3 linked regions of the Stratiformator vulcanicus genome follow. The protein of the gene in region 3 binds, or shares a complex with, the protein of the main gene of each other region. Links are inferred from orthologs where the notes say so. Each region holds a gene or a part of one and is shown on either strand. Other genes may lie near its edges.

What was found.
Region 1: the proteins of fliM (region 3) and Pan189_RS16470 are in contact, whole or in part, in a crystal structure (PDB 4IGA), measured with the Thermotoga maritima proteins. The link is inferred for Stratiformator vulcanicus from one-to-one orthologs. Residues at the interface, in WP_004081085.1 of Thermotoga maritima: Asp3, Val4, Leu5, Gln7, Ile10, Asn11, Leu13, Ile14, Leu17, Met18; in WP_004081049.1 of Thermotoga maritima: Ala83, Gly85, Gln86, Gln87, Val90, Ile91, Ile94, Lys99, Asp100, Phe101, Ile102, Val103, Arg110.
Region 2: the proteins of fliM (region 3) and fliG are in contact, whole or in part, in a crystal structure (PDB 4QRM), measured with the Thermotoga maritima proteins. The link is inferred for Stratiformator vulcanicus from one-to-one orthologs. Residues at the interface, in WP_004081085.1 of Thermotoga maritima: Tyr124, Leu127, Asp128, Ile130, Met131, Gly132, Gly133, Pro134, Glu136, Pro139, Arg141, Thr144, Glu145, Ile146, Glu147, Ser149, Ile150, Lys153; in WP_004082903.1 of Thermotoga maritima: Phe122, Ser125, Glu126, His127, Pro128, Gln129, Thr130, Val133, Glu157, Arg161, Leu164, Leu165, Arg167, Ser169, Glu171, Val172, Glu175, Ile176, Asn179, Lys182.

Annotation. Positions count from the first base shown.
Region 1 is NZ_CP036268.1:4,139,110-4,145,480, reverse strand. Bases 2,367-5,338 are described here. They hold Pan189_RS16470 (response regulator), read right to left. Parts: upstream 4,051-5,338; coding sequence 3,682-4,050; downstream 2,367-3,681. Other genes in these bases: Pan189_RS16460 (response regulator transcription factor), read left to right, coding at 5,047-5,338; Pan189_RS16465 (chemotaxis protein CheX), read right to left, coding at 4,130-4,627; Pan189_RS16475 (sensor domain-containing diguanylate cyclase), read right to left, coding at 2,367-3,565. Also shown: Pan189_RS21495 (hypothetical protein), read left to right, coding at 557-727; Pan189_RS16480 (biotin--[acetyl-CoA-carboxylase] ligase), read left to right, coding at 762-1,544; more of Pan189_RS16475, read right to left, coding at 1,622-2,366; more of Pan189_RS16460, read left to right, coding at 5,339-5,709; Pan189_RS16455 (MMPL family transporter), read right to left, coding at 5,794-6,371. UniProt on the Bacillus subtilis protein: Involved in the transmission of sensory signals from the chemoreceptors to the flagellar motors.
Region 2 is NZ_CP036268.1:4,200,819-4,207,145, forward strand. Bases 1,957-4,884 are described here. They hold fliG (flagellar motor switch protein FliG), read right to left. Parts: upstream 3,955-4,884; coding sequence 2,959-3,954; downstream 1,957-2,958. Other genes in these bases: Pan189_RS16730 (FliI/YscN family ATPase), read right to left, coding at 1,957-2,067; Pan189_RS16735 (FliH/SctL family protein), read right to left, coding at 2,064-2,810; Pan189_RS16745 (hypothetical protein), read right to left, coding at 4,066-4,884. In the rest of the region: Pan189_RS16720 (hypothetical protein), read right to left, coding at 1-206; Pan189_RS16725 (flagellar export protein FliJ), read right to left, coding at 209-691; more of Pan189_RS16730, read right to left, coding at 694-1,956; more of Pan189_RS16745, read right to left, coding at 4,885-5,688; flagellar hook-basal body complex protein FliE, read right to left, coding at 5,796-6,140; flagellar basal body rod protein FlgC, read right to left, coding at 6,264-6,327. UniProt on the Bacillus subtilis protein: One of the proteins that forms a switch complex that is proposed to be located at the base of the basal body.
Region 3 is NZ_CP036268.1:4,379,232-4,385,399, forward strand. What follows is about bases 1,318-4,086. They hold fliM (flagellar motor switch protein FliM), read left to right. Parts: upstream 1,318-2,058; coding sequence 2,059-3,114; downstream 3,115-4,086. Other genes in these bases: Pan189_RS17440 (glutamate-5-semialdehyde dehydrogenase), read left to right, coding at 1,318-1,883; holA (DNA polymerase III subunit delta), read right to left, coding at 3,149-4,086. Outside these bases: Pan189_RS17435 (Crp/Fnr family transcriptional regulator), read left to right, coding at 1-471; more of Pan189_RS17440, read left to right, coding at 624-1,317; more of holA, read right to left, coding at 4,087-4,168; Pan189_RS17455 (phosphohexomutase domain-containing protein), read left to right, coding at 4,462-5,589; Pan189_RS17460 (ATP-dependent Clp protease ATP-binding subunit), read right to left, coding at 5,700-6,168. UniProt on the Bacillus subtilis protein: One of the proteins that forms a switch complex that is proposed to be located at the base of the basal body.

The sequences.
Region 1 (6,371 bases), 240 kb from region 3 along the record:
CTTCGAATCGTCGACCCAGAGCCGGTTCAACAACCCGTAGCTATCTCTGAGCCCTTGTACCATTTTTTCACCGATGATGTAGTATGAGCGGCATCTGTTCCCGATCAGCTTCTCGCCGGGCCACACCCTATCTTTCGCAACTCAGTGCCACGCCAAAATCCGCGCAACCATCTCCCATCAGGTAGAGGAAAACGGTGCACCGCCTCTTTTCAACCCGCCGGTGGGTGCGGCCGACTGGCTGCGCATTTCCCATGCGGCGGATGATGCCGCGGCATGATGCCCGGACGCGTCCGGCTTTTTTGAGTCTAGAGTCGAGTGTCTAGAGTCGAGAGCAGGTTGGTGAAGTTGTGTAATAGTTCGTGGCCTGAATGATCTCTTTTGCCTCCCTTGTTTTGCAGTGGGTTGGCGATTGGAGGTGTTGTCGCTTGCGCTCCGTGTCACGTAGGACGGAGTGATCGGTCGGAATTCTTGGCGTCTGAGGGTGTGTCTGAATTCGCGCAGCACCTGCGGGTGAATAGAATGGCGGGTTCCGCAGAAACATCACCTCGAGGGGAATATGGATAAGAAATCGAAGAAGCAACTCGCCGTGCTGCGGGGGAAGATTCAACGGACCGAACAACTTCTCGGTGCCGCCAAACGACAGACGGACGATCCGGCCGAAGTGACCCGGCTGGAAAAGGAACTTCAGGCGTTGCACACGGAAGTGGAAAAGCTCCAGGTGAAATGACCCGTCGCCCGGCGACTTCGGCGAGAATTCCGCTATGACACCCGAACTGAAGTCGCGGATTGCGACCGAGACGATGGTCGCGGTGATCGATGCCCACGAGTCGCTCGATTCGACGAACGACCGTGCGAAGTCGTTGATCTCGGCGGGAGAAGTCAGCACTCCCGTCCTCGTATTCGCGACTCGTCAGACAGCCGGGCGCGGTCGAGGGGCAAATCGATGGGTCGCTGGCAGCGGATCACTGACGTTTTCGGTCGTGATCGATCCGGCTGATTTTAAGTTGGAGACGGCGGAACTTCCACTCGTGTCATTAATCACCGGATTGGCCGTTCGCGACGCGATTTCCTCAAAACTGGGTGACGTTTGCGTTCAACTGAAATGGCCCAATGATGTCTTAATTAATCGGAAGAAAGTCTGTGGCATACTCGTCGAGATTGAGCGTGCAGGCGCAATTCCCTTCCTTGTGATTGGAATCGGAATTAATGTGGGCGTTGACTTTCGAAACGCGTCCGTCGAGATTCGCGATCGGGCGATTTCCCTTAATGACATCGCGGATCAAAGTGTCGACCCTAGCGAACACTTAATCGAAATCTTAATTCGATTGGAATCGGAACTCGGCGACTATCGCGACAGCCGGGCCTTCCCTCGAAAGCGTTACGCGGCGCACTGCGCGCTCACGGGGCGAACCGTCGGGCTCTCATCAGGCGATCGCGTGACTTACGGTCTGTGCCGGGGCGTGGATGACGGCGGCGGGATTACCTTAGAGAATGAGGCCGGTAGTTCGGTCTACTACGGCGGCACGATTACGCATATCGCTTAAATGGTAAGCGGTCGTGGCTGATCCGTTACGGAGAGCTAACTCACAACGCGTCGACCACCACTCCGTTAAAGAAGGTATTATGCCATGGCATTTTCGCGCGGGGCGGGAGCCTCGGCAATATAGGTCTTGAGCAACATCGTAGCGGCCTGCCTCTCCAGCAAGCCCTTCTTAACCAATTCCACCGCCAGTGTTTGCGGACACTCCGACTGCCATGCGAGGAGGTCGGCCACTTGGTCTTCGGTCAGCAGTTCGAGTTGCATGGCAATTTCGCCGAATCTCTTTCCGCTCGATTGCTGCTGCTCAAGAATCTGGTCGACCTCCATCGAATTAAGCACCGTGCGGCGAACGGCCAGGTCACCGATTTTGACGTGCGGGCATTCAAAGTTGACGAGCGCTTTGCTGACGGTCGGGATGTCGAACACGCCCCGATTGACGAGCCAGCGGCTGAAGCGTCGGGCGGTCGTTTTCTGCATCAAAACCCGTTCGGCATCAGATAGCAAGACTCGAACGTGGCATTGGTTGCGGCCGTTCTTTTTCGAGTCGTACATGGCTTCATCGGCTTCGGAGATCAGCTTTTCGGCGAGTTCTGCGGTGTCGCGTTGCGGAATGGCTAACGCGGCTCCTACGCTAATCGTGACCGGAACGTCTTCGCCTTCAAAGACAAACTTCGCCGCTTCCATGGCTGCCCGAATTCGTTCAGCGACTTTGGCGATTCCTTTTTCGGTCGGTGCGGCGACAAGAACCACGAATTCTTCGCCGCCGTACCTGGCGAGCACGTCCGACTTTCGGATGGAACCGCCGAGCAAGCCGGCGGCCTGCTTCAGAACCTGATCCCCGAACTGATGGCCGTACGTGTCATTGAGCACCTTAAATTTGTCAATGTCGGTGAACATGACTCCGATCGTGGCTGCGGCCCGTGCGCATCGATCGAGTTCCCGTTGCAGCGACTCATCGAAGAACGCGCGATTATAGAGCTTTGTCAGCGGGTCGCGAATGGCCTGTTGGGTGAGCTCCTTATTTTTAGATTCCAGCAGCCGGGTTTGCTCTTCGAGTTTCTGCTGTCGAGCCACGGCTTCGGCCGCGGCGGCTTGTTGCCGGAGTGCCAGTTGCGTGAGATGCTCGCTCGCCTGGGCCATTAATTCGTGCGGGTCGCCGAGTCCTTCGGTGTTGAGCGCGAATAGTTCGCCGACGGAGTCGATCTTCTCTTTAGCCTCGCTGAGAAAAGCTTCGAGTTCCGTCTCGTCGAGATCGTAGAAAGCCGCTGTGAGGACTCTTAATCTATCGAGTGCCTGACCTTTGTTGGCTCCGCAGAAGTAGTCTCCGACCGATGAGGCAACGGCTGTGGCATGAATGAGATCGGAATCGTTTGCGGACTCATGCTGCTGAATCAGCTCGAGCGGGTCATGGTGATGGCGGGCAGCGAGAATCGTCGCCGGCGGCAGCGTCCAGCTTTCCATTAGCTTTAGGCCGACTTCGACGTGATTGACGCCGACCATTTCGTTCTCGGTGGCGAACAGGTCGAGGCCGCGTTCCCGCGCCGTTTCAATCGCCTGGCGGCTCTCGTCGGGCACTGTCTTGAGCATCGCGAGACGGCCGAGGTCGCAGAGCAGCCCGGCCAAAAAGAATTCGCTGCCGAGGCTGCCGGGAGTTTTCGTGGCAAGCAGTTCCGCGGTCGCGGCCTGAATGACCGATTGCATCCAGTAGTCGCGATAGTGCTCGACCATCGGGCCGGTGGTCATCGCGGCTTCGACCAGCGAAAAGCTTAAAGCCAGCGACGTGACAACCGTCGTTCCCAACAACGGGACGGCACGGTCGATCGTTGTGACGTTGGATTGGAAGCCGAAATAAGACGAGTTTGTCGCCTTCAGAATTTTTGCGGAGATCGCCGGGTCGGTTCTAATGATCTCGATGAAATCATTGACCTCCGCGTCGGGATTTTTAGAGAGGTCCAGCAGGCGGACGGCGACCGCCGGCAAGGTGGGGAGTTGAGAGGAGGACCAAATTTTTTGGGGATCGACCATGGGACCAGGCTGCCGGAGTCGGCAGTTTCAGAAGAGAATTGAGAGGGGGGTCAGCTGTTTAAAAGAGTAATGCGATCGCAGTCGGTGATGGGCTCAACGCGCCGACTTTCTGTGAGTTAATCCTTTTTGATGCCGCACCATCGTTCGAGCTTTTCCTTCATCGCGTCGGGCGTAAACGGTTTGACGATATAGTCGGAAACGCCAGCCTGAATTGCGGAGACGACCCGCGACCGTTCGGCCTCGGTTGTGATCATAATTACGGGCACGTCCTTATCTCTCTTCCTGATTTCAGTAAGGAGCGTCAGGCCGTCCATTACCGGCATGTTCCAGTCGCTGAGTACGATGTCGAACTCCCCGGAGGCGAAGTATTCAAGGGCTTCACGGCCATCAGCCGCATCGGTGATGTCTTCAACGCCCAACGAATTCAGGCACCGTTTTTGGATGATTCGCATCGTGTGAGAGTCATCGACAACGAGAACTTTCATTGTTCTTCCCAAGTGACTTTCTGTGGCAATGTGGTCGGCGGCTGAGCGGCTCAGGCGGTGTGTGCGGTTAACAGGTTCGTCACGATCGGTCCAAGAATTGACATCCGACATCGATACAGAATGGTCCGATTTCCGACTCAAATTCGATCGCGATCGGCTGCACCCGCGCGGGATAGTGAACGGTGTGAGCGGGACCGGAGACGATGTTCGGGATGCTGATCGACAGTTCGAGTTCCGCCAGTTTTGCTTTAGCCGCTCCGGCGATCATGTTGGTCAGTTCGCCGACCGCATCGCATACGTCAGGGTCGACGCGCTCTGCACGGTTGCCGGTCATCCGCTCCAGTACCGCGATCGCCGCCGGCTCTGACAGGCTCATCACGATCGTCCCGACGCGTTTGCCGGTCACTCCGATGATCGCGCTGACGTCGTAAGGCGCGGACGTGGTATCGCGAATCGAAAGTGACTTCCGCCGCGGTACGCAGCCCACCATCATTTCGAAGACCGAGTGCGCAGCGCCGAGGACCGGGTTGATAAATTCGGCGGTGGCGGTCGACTGCTCTTGAAGCGTCGCAGGCATATCGGGCGTCCTTGAACAGCGCAAAGGAAATGGTCGCAAGCGGCTGACGTTTCCAACATGCGACATCGCAGCCTAGTCCGCAAAATCGGACGATGCGGCGGCGATCCCGTATTCCCGAGTCAGGGGCCCGATCTTTACGGCCCGGCAATAGGCGATGTGACGGTTGGAGAGGATGCGACAGAAATTCCGCCCCGCCGGACATCCGCGAAATTCGGCTGCTCGTCAAAAATGGGGTATTTCACCTATTCAACAGTCAGTCGTCTCGTAAGAATAAGCAACATCTGATACGTCCCGGGCCAACCTCCCATCTCGCCCGGACGCGAACGGCCAGGAACGATCGATGAGCGTCACCTCTTTGCAATTCCATGCGCTCCTGCCCGCGTCGTACTGCCCACATTCTCTCATCGCGGGGCACCAACATGATTTCAACGCAGCAGTGTCGCATTCTGATCTGTGATCCGCACCGATTGATCGTCGAACTTCTGGAACGAGTGCTGAACCTTGATGCCCGTTGCTCCGTGGTCGCCACGACGACGGAGAACGAGCGGTCGGTCGAGCTTGCGACCGAGCATCAGCCCGATGCGGTTCTTCTCGGCACTGCCGATTCCCGCCCCGATGCCTTTACGGTCGTCGGGCAGATCAAGAGCTCCAGCCCGCGGTCGCAAATTATTCTTTTCGGCGATGCCTCGCCTGACATTGTTCTCGATCAGGCGTTGCGGCTGAAGACCTCGGGATTTGTGCTGACCAATGAATCGATCGGCTCGCTGACTGACGCCGTCACGTCTGTCGTGGGCGGGGAGCAGTACTTCTCGCCGGAGATCCGCAACCGGCTCTCATTCGACCCGATGCGGCGGGCTTGGCAGATGCGGTCGCCGTCCCAATTGGCGTCACTGACGAATCGCCAACTCGAAGTGCTTCGGTTGCTCGCCCACGGACAGAGCGTCAAAGAAGTTGCCCGGGGACTGCACCTGTCCGAGAAAAGTGTCGACAGCCACAAATACCGCATCATGTCGAAGCTCAACATTCACGACCGGGTTGAGCTGGCGCGGTTCGCTATTCGCGAAGGCCTGGTTTCGCCGTAATCTGGTTTCGGGGGGACGTGCCCTGCCCGGTGCTTTGGTTGGGGAAGCCGCTCACCTTCTCTGGTCTAAGCCGCTTGGCGCGCATCAGGACGCCTTGGAGCGTTTCTCCACGGACTGTTCGGTGTCATCGATCGGTGAGGCATTCGATTCACTTTCGGGCAGATCGACTCCCACGTCGTCCGAACCGTCGGCTTTCGGCTGGAACGCCCCGAGCCATGGTCCCAACGATCCGAAGTCACCCCGATTCAACATCACCAAGTAAGCGGGAACGATGATTGGTCGCACCACGAACGTGTCGAGCAACACGCCGAAGGCTAAGGCGAAGCCGAGCTGAATCATGCCGCTGAGCGAGCCGAACATCAGTGAGGAAAACGTCCCGGCCATAATCATGCCGCAGCCGGAGATGATCCCGCCGGTCTTCGCCAAAGCGCTGGTAACGCCCGCAACGGGTCCGTGGCGTTGTTGTTCTTCTTCGACTCGGGTGACCAGGTAGATGTTGTAGTCTTCGCCGACCGCCACGAGGATCACGAACAGAAAGACCGGCACCTTCCAGTCCAGCCCGACGAAGTCAGGCGTGAGGGCGGCAAACACGCAGAAGGTCACACCGAAGGTCACCAGATAGCTGAAGAAAACCGTGGTGATCAGGAACGCCGAGATCGCCG
Region 2 (6,327 bases), 180 kb from region 3 along the record:
AGCACCGCGTTCATCGAGGGGGTTGTTTCATGAACCGCCGGTTCTTCCCCCAAATCTTCTTCTTCGCTCCCGAAGACCGCTCCCTGAATTTCGGAAATCGTTTCGCCTGTCAATTGTCCGCGCGCGTACAGAATTCCGGCCGCGATCAATTGAGCCGACAGGATCGCCACGGCGAGCAAACCGACAAACGCACCCAGAATTCGCATGGTTATCGCCCTAATCTCAAAGAGTCAGCCGTCACGCCTGTCGACGTCGATCCCGTCGCCGCCACCCCGTTCCACTGATCGGTCGCAACGCGGTCGTCAATGCGCTGTGATCGCTTGTCGAATTCTGCCCGCTGACGCTCTTTCAGTTTTTCGAGCGTCTTCACTTCACGGTCGGCGAGGACGAGCGCGGCTTGCACCTGTCGAAGTTGATTCTCAACGAGTTCCTTCTGGCGACGATTCGCCATGATCTGGGCCGAGAGTTGAGAGCAGTAGTAGCGAAGCGAGGCGGCTTGATCGACATCGAACCGTCCGCCGGCGCTCATGTCACGCAAACGACCAACCGACTCGCTCCGGTCTTGTGACAACACGCTCAGGCCGTCCTCAACTTTTCGAGCGTCCTCGATCACCCCGGCAAGCAGGGCGCGGACGATGTCCCGCCGATAGCGGCGGAATTTCAGTACTGGCTCTAGCCGAAAACGAAACACGATTACGTTGCCTCGCGTTCGGTTTCAGGATTGTTCGGCTCGGCGGAAGCAACTCGGCCGACCAGTTCGAGTCGCTGACGCAGCGTGGCCAGATAACGCCGCGTCTCTTCCGCCGGTGTCGATTCGCTGATCGATTGGCAAAGAAAATCGCGGAGAAGGGCCTCGCAACGAACAGCTTGGTCGACGAGTGGGTCGGCACCGTTCTGATAGGCACCGATCGAAATCAGATCCTCGGCATCGCGATGCGCGGCCAGAACTCGCCGGATATGGTCAGCCGCGGACAGATGATCGGCGGAAGCCAACATTGGCATCAATCTGCTGATGCTGGCGGGCACGTCGATTGCTGGCCAGTGGGCCCGCTCGGCGAGTCGACGCGAGAGCATCACGTGACCATCGAGGACGCCTCGGACGGTGTCGGAGATCGGCTCGCTGGTATCGTCACCGTCGACCAGAATTGTGTAAATGCCGGTGATGCTCCCGCGTGACGTTCGCCCGCTCCGTTCCAGCAACCGGGGCAACTTCGCGAAGACACTCGGCGGGAAGCCGCGAGTGGCAGGCGGTTCGCCGGCGGCCAATCCGATTTCTCGCTGCGCGAGGGCGAATCGCGTTACGCTGTCCATCATCAGCACGACGTCGCGGCCCTGATCGCGAAAGTATTCGGCGATCGCCGTTCCGTAGGATGCAGCCTTTAACCGCAGCACGGCCGGCTCATCGCCCGTCGCTGCGACGACAACGCTGCGGGCGAGGCCTTCGGGGCCGAGGTCATTTTCAATGAACTCTCGGACCTCTCGGCCGCGTTCCCCGACGAGAACGACGACGTTAACGTCAGCCGAAGAAGATCGAGCGATCTGGCCCAGCAGGGTACTTTTCCCGACGCCGCTACCGGCGAACAATCCGATCCGCTGTCCGTGGCCGATCGTGAGCATCCCGTCGAGAACGCGGACTCCGGTCTCGAGCGGGCGATCAATCGGCTCACGCTCCATCGGTCGAACTGGCGGCGGTTGCAATGGACGGCACTCACGCAGCGTCACCGGAGGACCGCCGTCAATGCAGCGTCCCTGCGCATCGAGAACACGGCCTAACAGTCGTTCGCCGCAGCGGACGGTGGGGTTCGACTGAACCAGTTCGACGGCATCGCCGCGACGCACGCCGTCCACATCGGCATGGGGCAATAGTAGGGTCGCCTCATCCGAGAACCCGACGACCTCTGCTGGAACACTCCCGCCTCGACCGGTGCGGATGCGGCAAACGGAGCCGAGCGGAACTGGCAGCCCCGCGACGGCGATCGTCATACCGACGATCCGGCTGACGCACCCGGTCACACCGAACGGCACGATCTTGTCCATCTGGCCGATCAACTCGGTGGCGACTGTCACGACAACGCTCCGTGCGTTTCAGAAGTCGACTTCTGTCGCGAACCTGCCGGGATCAGTTCTGAGCAAATGCGATTGATTCGAGTTTCGAGCCGCCCGTCGATCCGCCCGAATGTTGTTGCGATCACGCAGTCCCCGCGGTGAAGGGCGGGGTCAGTCTGAACCGCAACTGAGCCGAGGCCCGCGAGTTGTTCGCGGATGTCTTCGATGCAGTCACCGATCACATCGCGATCTTTCGGGTGCAGGCGGATCGTGACCTCCCCCGAATCGACGGCGAATCGCAGCGCATCGGCAGTCAGGTCGGCGACGGCGGTCGGATCGGTCTCGACAACTTGCCCGAGAAGTCGCGTTGCGATCGCGGCAGCCAATTCGATCGCGGCAGCGTCCCACTCGCCGAGAAAGCGTTCTCGATCGACGTCAATTCGGCGGGCGACGTCATGAATAGCAGTCACGGCATCGCGGCATTGTTCGGCCGCCATTTCGGCCGCCAGAATTTTCGCCCGCCGCTGAATTTCGTTCTCGGCATCGCCTAAACCCGCTTGTCGCCCCTGCTCAAAGCCTTCCGCGTACGCTTGCTCGCGGATCGATTGGGAGGACGCCGTAGCTTCTTCAACCATCGTCGCGGTCTTGTCGCGCACCGCCGCGAGATGAGCTTCGCACTTGCGATTGAGGTCTTCGAGATTGAACGCGACCATCGACCCCAACTCGCGGGTCGCTTCGGACTTCAAAACTCGAGCGCGTTCCATGGTTGCTACCAACGTGTATCGACAATGCGGGCGGCAACAATATCAGTCGGGCATCGAGCGCGCGAAGAGCGGTTGTTGATCGGAACAAAATGAGCGCCGACCGGCGACCACGTTCGGCACCCACTGCGGGCAAATAGCCGGCGTGCTCCTAGCTGATGTACTGTTCGGTCTCGGCGCCGCCGGCGACTTCGATTTCGCCGGAATCTTCCAAGCGGCGGACCGCATCGACGATTTGCTGCTGCACGGCTTCGACTTCGCTGACTTTGACGGGTCCGAGATATCCCATCTCCTCGTTGAGCCGCTCGGCCGCTCTTTGCGAGAGGTTTCCGAGCACCTTCTGTTTGATCTCTTCCGAGGCCCCTTTGAGGGCGACGGCCCACTGGCTGTTGTCGACCTCTTTGAGCAACGCCTGAATGGCTTTGCTGTCGAGCTTGAGCAGGTCATCGAAGACGAACATCAAACGGCGGATTTCATCGACGAGATCGGAGTCCTCTTCTTCGAGGCTTTCGAGAATGCCTTTGTTCGTCATGCGGTCAGTGACGTTGAGAATCTCCGCAACCATCGGCACGCCGCCGGCTTTCTCGGCTTGCTGATTGAATGACGAATTCATCCGCGTCCGCAGACTCGACTCGACATCGTTGATCACTTCCGGACTTGTCGTTTCCATGGTCGCGACGCGGCGGATCACGTCGATCTGCTTCGTCGCTGACAGACCACTGAGAACCTCTGCCGCCATGGATGGCGGCAGATGAGAAAGAATGAGGGCGATCGTCTGCGGATGTTCTTCGGTAATGAAAGTCAGCAGGTTGTCGATCCCCGCTTTCTGCAGGAACGCGAACGGAACTGAATTGATCGACTGCCGCACGCTCTCGATGATTTCCGTCCCGCCGTTCTCGCCGAGCGACTGAGTCAGCAGGTCTTCGGCGAACTCAATCCCGCCGCGCTCGATGTGCGTGCGTTCTTTGGCCAGCCCGCCGAACTCTTTGAGCACCGACTCCTGCTGCTCGCGGGTCACATCGTCGAGCTTCGCGACTTCCAGCGTGACACCTTCAACCAAATGCCGTGGCAATTGGCTGAGAACCTCCGCCGCGAGAGGTTTCTCAAGGCTGAGCAGCAAGATGGCGGCTTTCCGGATGTCGTCCATGGGGCGGAACTTAGCTCGATACCGCCGATTGTGACCAGTTCAGTTTTCTAAACGTTCGGCATCAGCCAGTTTCGAACCGCGATTGCGACCGCATCTTGACACGACGCTCAGCTATCTGACCGTCTGAATCCATTTCCCCAGAATTGCGGCGGCGACATCCGGATTGTCACGGACGGTGTCCTGCAGCCTGTCGCGCTCCGTCGGTTCCATGGAAATTTCTTCGTCCGAAGGCATAACATCCGCTTTTTTCGCGAGCGTCGTCTCCGGATCGTCGAGATCCTCTTCGTCGTCCGCACTCAGCTGCTCTCGCGGCAATCCGCGGGTGACCGAGAACAAGGCCCACAATCCGATGATTGTCAGGATGGCGGGAGCCCCCCACTCTCGCAGCAATTCGGCCAGCGTCGCCGTAATGGGGACCGAAATCACCGGCTGGACGCTGTCAATTCGAGTGATCGACGCGACATGCACGGCCGTCTCGGGTGACCCGGCCGGTATTAATTGTTGGACCTGCTTCTGAACCTTCGACTCTTCTTCCGACTTGATCTGCTGAACCGACGCCAGAAAGGCCTGTTTCTCGGCGTCTGTCGTGCCGGCGGTCAGACCGCGGCGCGCGGCGATATTTTCGTAGTATACTTCCGGAATGGAGATCGAGACCTGAACGGCTTCGGGCATCGCCGAGAGCAATTTCTTCTCTGTGACCTGAAACGACGGCACGACGCGTGCGAGCGTGTCTCCCTCTTCGGTCTTGCTCGACTTCGTCGGACGCTGCTGCGTATCGAGCGAGCGGGGCTGATTGTTCTGCACACCCGGCTCGGCTTCGGTCGGAAACTCATTCGATTGCACGGCGCGGGTCACTTCTCGTGAAGCGACGGTCACCGTCTGCTTCGCGTCAACCGACTGTTCCCGAACGATTTGCGACTTCACGTTTTCCACGTCGACGTTAACCGTGACGAGGACTTCGGGTATGTAAGACAGCGCCGAGGCGATCTTATCCTGATACACCCTTGTGTGCTGCTCGATCCAACCGATGACCTTCGCATTAAACGGATCGCCCTCACGGTCGCCGGTATAGGCGGTTGCCGTGGATTGGTCGAATACCGTGACGTCCTCGGGCTTTAAATTGGGAATCATACTCGCGACGGCCGCACGCACGCTCCGCACGACGTTCGGCCTGAGGTCGTGATTGCGTTTCGGACGCAAAGTGACGGTTGCGGTGACTTTCTCTCGCCGGTCGGGCCACTGAAAAGCCCGCGAACGCGCCCAGTGGACGCTCGCGTCGTCGATCTCGGGCACGGCACGAAGAACGGTTCGCAACTCCTTCTGGAGTGCGACGTCTTTCATGGCCTGCAACTGCTCGCGACTGGTGAACATGCTCGACTTTTCGAGTTGCTTTTCAAATTCTGACATTGATTGCGATGGGAGGTTTCCGTCGACGAGCAGTGCTGCGTTATATTTTTCAACCTGTGCCGACGGGACCATTAACCGCTGTCCCTTGCGATGGAAGTCGTCCAGCCCGGCCTCAATTAAGGTTTGCTCGGCATTAACCAATTCATCGGTCGTAAAGACTTTTCCCCAAGACAGCGCGACATACGATCCCGAGTACCCGCTATAGACGAGCGCGCCGAACGACACGAGCAACGCGACCGGCACGGCGATCAACGTCAACCGCTGACTGGTCGACATCTTGCCGAACAACTCCGCGATCTGCTGCCACGTTTTTTTTAATGAGTCCATCGCTGCTATTCCTACGTCACGCCGACATTGATCTCGTCGCGGGGTGAATCCGCCAGCTTACCGATCGCAACTCGCACTAATTCGGAGCCCGCGATCGTGTTCGATATTCACATCCGCAATTGTTTGACTTCGTTGAATGCGTCGACCAGCTTGTTTCGCACTTGTAGCATCATGCGTGTGGCGAGATCGGCCTTTCTGAAAGCGGTCAAGGCTTCGACCTGAGTCACGTCTCCACCTGCAAGGTGGACTTTCATGGCCTGGTCAGCTGTGTGATGCATTCCGTCGATCTGCTGCACGGCCTCGTAAAGCATTTTGTCGAACCCCGGAGAATCAGCCGGTCGACCGATCGCAGGCGTCAGGCCGGCCGGGCCGTCCGCTGGTGTCATCGGAAGTCCGATGGACGGCACGTTGCCACCGCTGATCGTTCCGCTCAATGCCGAGATCGGATTCATCAGTCACGTGCCCTCTTGCAACAGGTCTTCAACGGAAACCGAGAGCCGGTCAATCGTGATGGGGAGGGGCGACGAACATTCGCACGCCCGGATGGCTCTCCGGATGGTATAGATAATTAATTGTCAGGCGATGATTCGCAGACCCGTTTGAGCCATTTGTTTGCTCATTTCGATCGCAACGACGTTG
Region 3 (6,168 bases):
CCGGCCCATCGACGCGAATTCCTCGAACTCGTTGAGGTGCGCGAGTACGAGGCCGGACGGACAATCCTCGAAGAGGGTGGGGAAACCCGGAATATCTGGTTCATCATCGCGGGCGTCTGCCGGGTTGAGATGGAGACGGATAACGGGGAAACCCACGAGTTGGCTCGTCTGGAGCGCGGCTCGCTCTTCGGCGAAATGTCGTTCTTCAACCCCGCTCCGCATTCCGCGTCGGTCATTGCCGACACCGATGTCCGTGTGCTGCGGATGAGCAGCGAGCAGTTCGCCCAGTTGGAAATCAGCGGCCTGCGTCCCGCGTATCACATCGCCAGAGAAACGGCGGTCATCCTGTCCGAGCGTCTGCGGAAAATGGATGAGTGGGTGTCCAAGCTGGTCGCGAGAGATTCCGAGGAGCCGCAACGGCAGGAATGGGCCGAATTTCGAGCCAAACTCTACACAAACTGGGAGTTCTAAGTCGTCTCCGGCAGCCGGCCCGACCTGCGTCACTAAGAAGACCACGTTGACAGGGTTGTGCAGACGTAAGATATTTCGATGCCGCGTTGCAGGCCCGAACGCACTGTGACGCTTTGTGTCTTTCAGATTGAGCGATGCTTTCAGATTAAGCAATGACTGACCTACAGCAGTATGCCGTCAATGTTGCCACGAAGGCTCGAGCAGCCTCGCGGGTGCTTGTCGCTGCGCGGGGCGAAACCAAGAACCTCTGGTTGACCAAGTGCGCTGCGGCCATCCGGGAGCGGCGCAAAGAATTACAGGCGGAGAACCAGCGCGATCTCGACAAGGCTCCCGAGTACGGGCTGACCGAGGCGGCGATCGATCGGCTGGAACTGACCGACAGCCGCCTTGAGTCGATTGCGACCGCGATAGAGGAGATCATAGCCCTGCCCGATCCGGTGGGCCGGGTGCTCGGCAGCAATGTGCGGCCGAACGGGTTGAACGTGACGAAGGTCCGCGTGCCGCTCGGTGTGATCTTCTTCATCTATGAGTCGCGGCCCAACGTCACGGTCGACGCCGCGGCACTCTGCGTCAAAAGCGGCAACGCGATCATCCTGCGGGGCGGAAAAGAAGCTTTTCACAGCAATCAGGCTCTGCACGCCCTGTTGAGCGAGATTCTCTCCGAGGTCGGCCTCCCCGCCGACGCCGTGCAAATGGTCACGACGACCGATCGTGAAGCGGTCGGTCACTTTTTAAAGCTCGGCGACGAGATCGATCTCACAATTCCGCGAGGCGGAAAAGGATTGATCCAGCGAGTCACGGCTGACGCCGCCATGCCGGTGCTCAAGCACTTGGACGGCGTATGCCACGTTTACATTGACCGATCGGCCGATATCAGCCGGGCGATCGAAATTACGGTCAACAGCAAAGCGCAGCGACCGGGCGTTTGTAATGCCGCTGAGAGCCTGCTCGTCCACGCGGCGATCGCCACGGACTTTCTTCCGGCCGTTTATGACGCCCTAAGTTCTGCCGGAGTCGAGATCGTCGGTTGCGAACGGACCCGCGAAATTCTTCCGCAAGTGGCGGCCGCGTCCGAAGAAGATTTTCGCACGGAATATCTCGCGCTCAAAATTTCCGTGCGCGTCGTCGATTCGACGGCTGACGCGATCGAACACGTCAACAAATACGGTTCGGGACATACCGAATCAATTGTGACGACCGACATCGCGTCGATGCAGCAGTTTACAACAGGTTGCGATTCGGCCGCGGTCATCGTTAACGCGAGCACGCGGTTTAACGACGGCGGCGAATTCGGGCTCGGCGCGGAGATCGGCATCAGCACCGATAAATTTCACGCCCGCGGCCCCTGCGGCTTGGAAGAACTGACGACCTATAAATATGTCGCCTTCGGCGACGGGCAAATCCGAGAGTAGCAATAAGTAGGTCGGGCTGTGCCCGACGAATCAAAGCAATCACGTCCATTTGCAACGAGATTGCTGTTCAAAGTTGAGTCCATCACAAGTCGAACAAGTCGCTCTATTGCGGCCTAATTTTCCTCCTGAACTCTCACCTACGATTTCCTAAAGCTCACCTTAACCCGGCATCTCGATGTCCGACGTACTAAGCCAAAACGAAGTCGAATCGCTGCTGGCAGCGCTCGATGGCGATGCGTCTGCATCGGATTTTGGGGGCGGGGGCGGACAGGATCCGGCGCCTCGAACCGGCGGGCAGATCAGCGTCTATGACTTCAAGCGCCCCGAACGCGTCAGCAAAGAGCAGATGCGGGCCTTTCAGGCGCTCCACGAAGGGTTTAGCCGCGAATTCGGTGCGGCCCTCAGCGGCATGCTTCGCTCGATCGTCGAGGTCCGGCTGATCAGCGTCGACCAGTTGACCTACAGCGAGTTCGTCTTCAGCCTCGAAAACCCGACCTGCTTCAACCTATTGGAGTCGAAGGGTCTTGAAGGCAACTTAATCCTCGACCTGAACCCCTCCATTATTTTTCCGGTCGTCGATCGCCTGCTCGGCGGCGGAAGGCATGCTCGACTTTCGAACCCGAATCGCGCCCTGACGGAAATTGAATTACGGCTTGTTTCGCGAATCACCCAACTCGCGATGCGGGGCTTGGAGAAAGCCTGGAGCAACCTCTGCTCGCTCGACCTGCACGTCACACAGGTCGAAAGCAACCCACAGTTGGTGCAGATCGTCCCGCCGAACGAAGTCATCGTCCTGATCAGCTTCGAGATTTCGATGGGGGACATGCGCGGGATTATGAACCTGTGCATTCCCTTCAATACGATCGAGCCACTCTCCGGCAAGCTGTCGTCCGATACGTGGTCGGCTTATACCAAACGTGCGGCTGATGAGAGGCAAAAATTAAGCCTTGAGAAAAGCGTCGGCAAAGCGAAGGTGAAACTCGCTGTGCAGGTGGCCGAGACGACCGTTACCGCTGACGAAATCGCCGGTTTAGCGGTCGGCGATATTATTCTGACGCAGCGAGACCAATCGTCCGGATTGGAGATCTATCTGGAGGGCCGCCCGATGTTTCGGGGCTCGCCGGGAATGCTCAAAGGCCACAAAGCGATTCGCGTCGGCGAACGAATTCGACCGGCGAAAGAGCTGATCGCCCAACAATTGGGTGAGTCGGACGAGCCTGAGAAAAAGTAAAGCCGCTGCCGCGGCCGGTGCTTTCGGCGGATGCTCAAACCGCGGCGGGCTCTGCGTTCGCACCGGAAAGAGCAATCAGCAATCGCTCGAGTTCGACCCTGTCAGGGAGTCGTCCGCCACCTTTGACGCTTTCGTCGGCCCGAAGCAAGACGTTTCGAAATTGCTCGGCGCGGGGGCGACCGACACGACGAAGATACTGCTCCGTCTGACCAATTTCTCGAGGAAAGACCCCGGCCGACTTGAGCGCTGCTGCGAGTGGAGTCCCCTTGGACGATTCATCGACCCCCTTCATGATGCGTCGATAGGTATAATTGATTCCGCCCAGCACGCGTTGAGGCGCCTCCCCCGCCGTCAGCAGCGCATCGAGCTGCCGCATCGCCGAGTCGATGTCGCCGGTTCGAATGGCGGACAGCATTTCAAATGTCGTCTTCGTGCTCCAACCGCCGACCAACGCGGTGACGTCCTCGACAGAGATCTCGCTTCGGTCCCCCGCATAAGCTGAGAGCTTCGACAACTCCTGCGATAGCAATCCGAGGTCATCGCCGGCCAGTTCGACGATCAAACCGGCGGCATCAGGGCCGAGCTTTTTCTCGTGGACTGAAGCCGCCTCGTCTTTCAGCCAGCGAACCAAGGCCGCACCTTTGATCGCCTTGCATTCAATCGCGGTGGAATCGGGCGATGCGGCGACGGCTTTCGCCAGCTTCGTATTCTTTGGCCACGAATTGACTTCAAGGATCAGGGTCGATCCCTTGGACGGCTTCGGGACGTATTTTTCGAGCCCCGACCGAAAGTTGCTGACGAACTTATCGGCGTCTTCGACCACAACGAGACGCGTGTCGCCCCACATTGAGACGGTGCGAACTTCGTCCAAGACCGATTGCAGATCGGCCTGCTCACCCGGAAATCGCGTTGATGCAGCGTCTTCATCCCCACCGAGTACGATTTCCTCGATCCGTTCTCGGACGCCGCGTTTGAAGTGCGGCTCGTCTCCGAACAGCACGGTGATCGCAGGAACGTCGGGAGACTTCTTCTTTAAAAACTCGGTCGCATGCACGTTGCGATTCCTCCCGTTGACCGTCGACTCACCTGCGACCTAAATTCCCGGTCGGTTATTTTGGCACATGTCGTAACGACGCGACACTGTTCAAACAATTGCTTCACCATTTCGCCAATCGAGCAACCTTGGCAATCACCGACAGTCTTCACCGCGAACGAGAGGAGTCGGCCGAAGACGTAGCAGAATACGTCTGCCCGGGCGAACGCGCGGCGATTTCGCCAGCCGTTCACCTATCGCGAGTGGCTCGCGGATATCACAAATGCCGCCGATGCCCGCACAATCCAGCGATTGTGGATTTGAACTCCGGCGAGGCACCCGTCGATCAGCTTGCGGTCGACCTACCTGATGACAGGGATGACCGCTGCACGGGCCTGTTTCGCCGCGACTTGGGAACGGCGGAGTTGGAGCTCATTGCCGGTCGTTTCGCGGTTCAATTGCACAACCGGCAGGAATTTCCGCTCGCTTCCGGCGGGCGGACCGGACAACAGCCCCTTCCCTCAGTCGTCGTCGGATACGGCGACGGCCCTCACGATGCGGAGGTCGCACTTCGCTTATCGGCCACGCTCCGCCGGTACGGATGCACGACGCTCTCGATCGGTGCTGTGACAGCCTCGGCGATGCGTTTCGGCGTCCACCACCTCGACGCCGACGGCGGCGTTCACGCTTCGTCCGGCGGGTTGGCGACAGGGCGGATCGGCGTCCGTCTGCTCGATCGTGACTCGTTTTCCGAATCGGTAGAAAGCTGGCAAACGTCAGTTTCCGGGCTGCGAACTCATGAGCCGATTACTCCGACCCGACGCGGCGGCTCTACCCGTTCCTTCGACGTCACGGTCCCCTATTCGGCTGCATTCCTGAAACACTTTCGCGGCACACTCGGGCAAGGCGTTGCGGTCGAGTGTGACTCCAAACTATGGCTGAAGAATTGCCGGCGGGTCGGCGATGCGGTCGGGCTATCGATCACTGATCCCACCACATCGGGTTCGAAGGCATTCGAACTTGTCGTCGATCCGGAGGGTGAGCGGACCGCGATCCATGACGAATTGCGGAACCCTGTCGGATCGGCCGAACTAATTTCACTCCTGTCGCGTGATGCCTTACGCGAGCATCCGGGCAGTTCGATCGTGCTCGATTGGGACCTTGCCCGAAAATTTCGCCCTCTCATCACATCACTCGGTGGGGACTGCGTTCCCAGCAATAGTTCGCCACGTTCGATGGCGGCAACAATTCGAGACCACCGGGGCCTCCTCGGTTTCGACTCAACGGGTCGCATCTGGTACCGCCAGGACGTTCCGACCGCCGATGTCCTGTTGGTCCTCGCCCATCTCGCCCGGATCCTCAGCCGCAGTCGCGAACCGCTTTCGAAACTCCTGCGACGCGAAGCCTTGCTGAGGCATGAACCTGCGGAAGCGATGACGTAGGCCTTATTGAGAGCGTCATCGTTCCAAATTGGCCGACCCGAATCGTGGTGATAAAGAAAAACCCCGCCGCAAGCTGCGACGGGGTTTTTATAGATTGACTGTCAAACGAATCAGTCGTCTGTCGAATCGGAGGAGTCACCTTCAGGGGAGTCGGTACCGGCAGCCGCTCCAACCAACTCTTCCTTCGGCTCTTCTTCGGCCGTGCTACCGACGAAGTCGAGGTGCTTGTCCTCGCCAACTTCTTTGACTTCGACGGTGATCAGGTTGTGGCCTTCAAACGCCCCGCGAAGCAATTCTTCACTGAGCGGGTCTTCGATATAGGTACCGATCGACCTGCGGAGCGGCCGGGCTCCGTATTCGACGTCGGCTCCCTTTTCGACGACATATTCCCGCGCGGCTTCGGTCAATTCGAGCTTGAGGTCACGCTCGGCGAGCCGATCGCGAACCTTGCCGAGTTCAATCTCGACGATGTCTTTCAGTTCTTCCTTAGTCAGTTTGCGGAAGACCACGACCTCGTCGAGACGACCGAGGAACTCGGGGCGGAAGTGCCGTTCGAGTTCGCCCATCACGTCCTGCTTC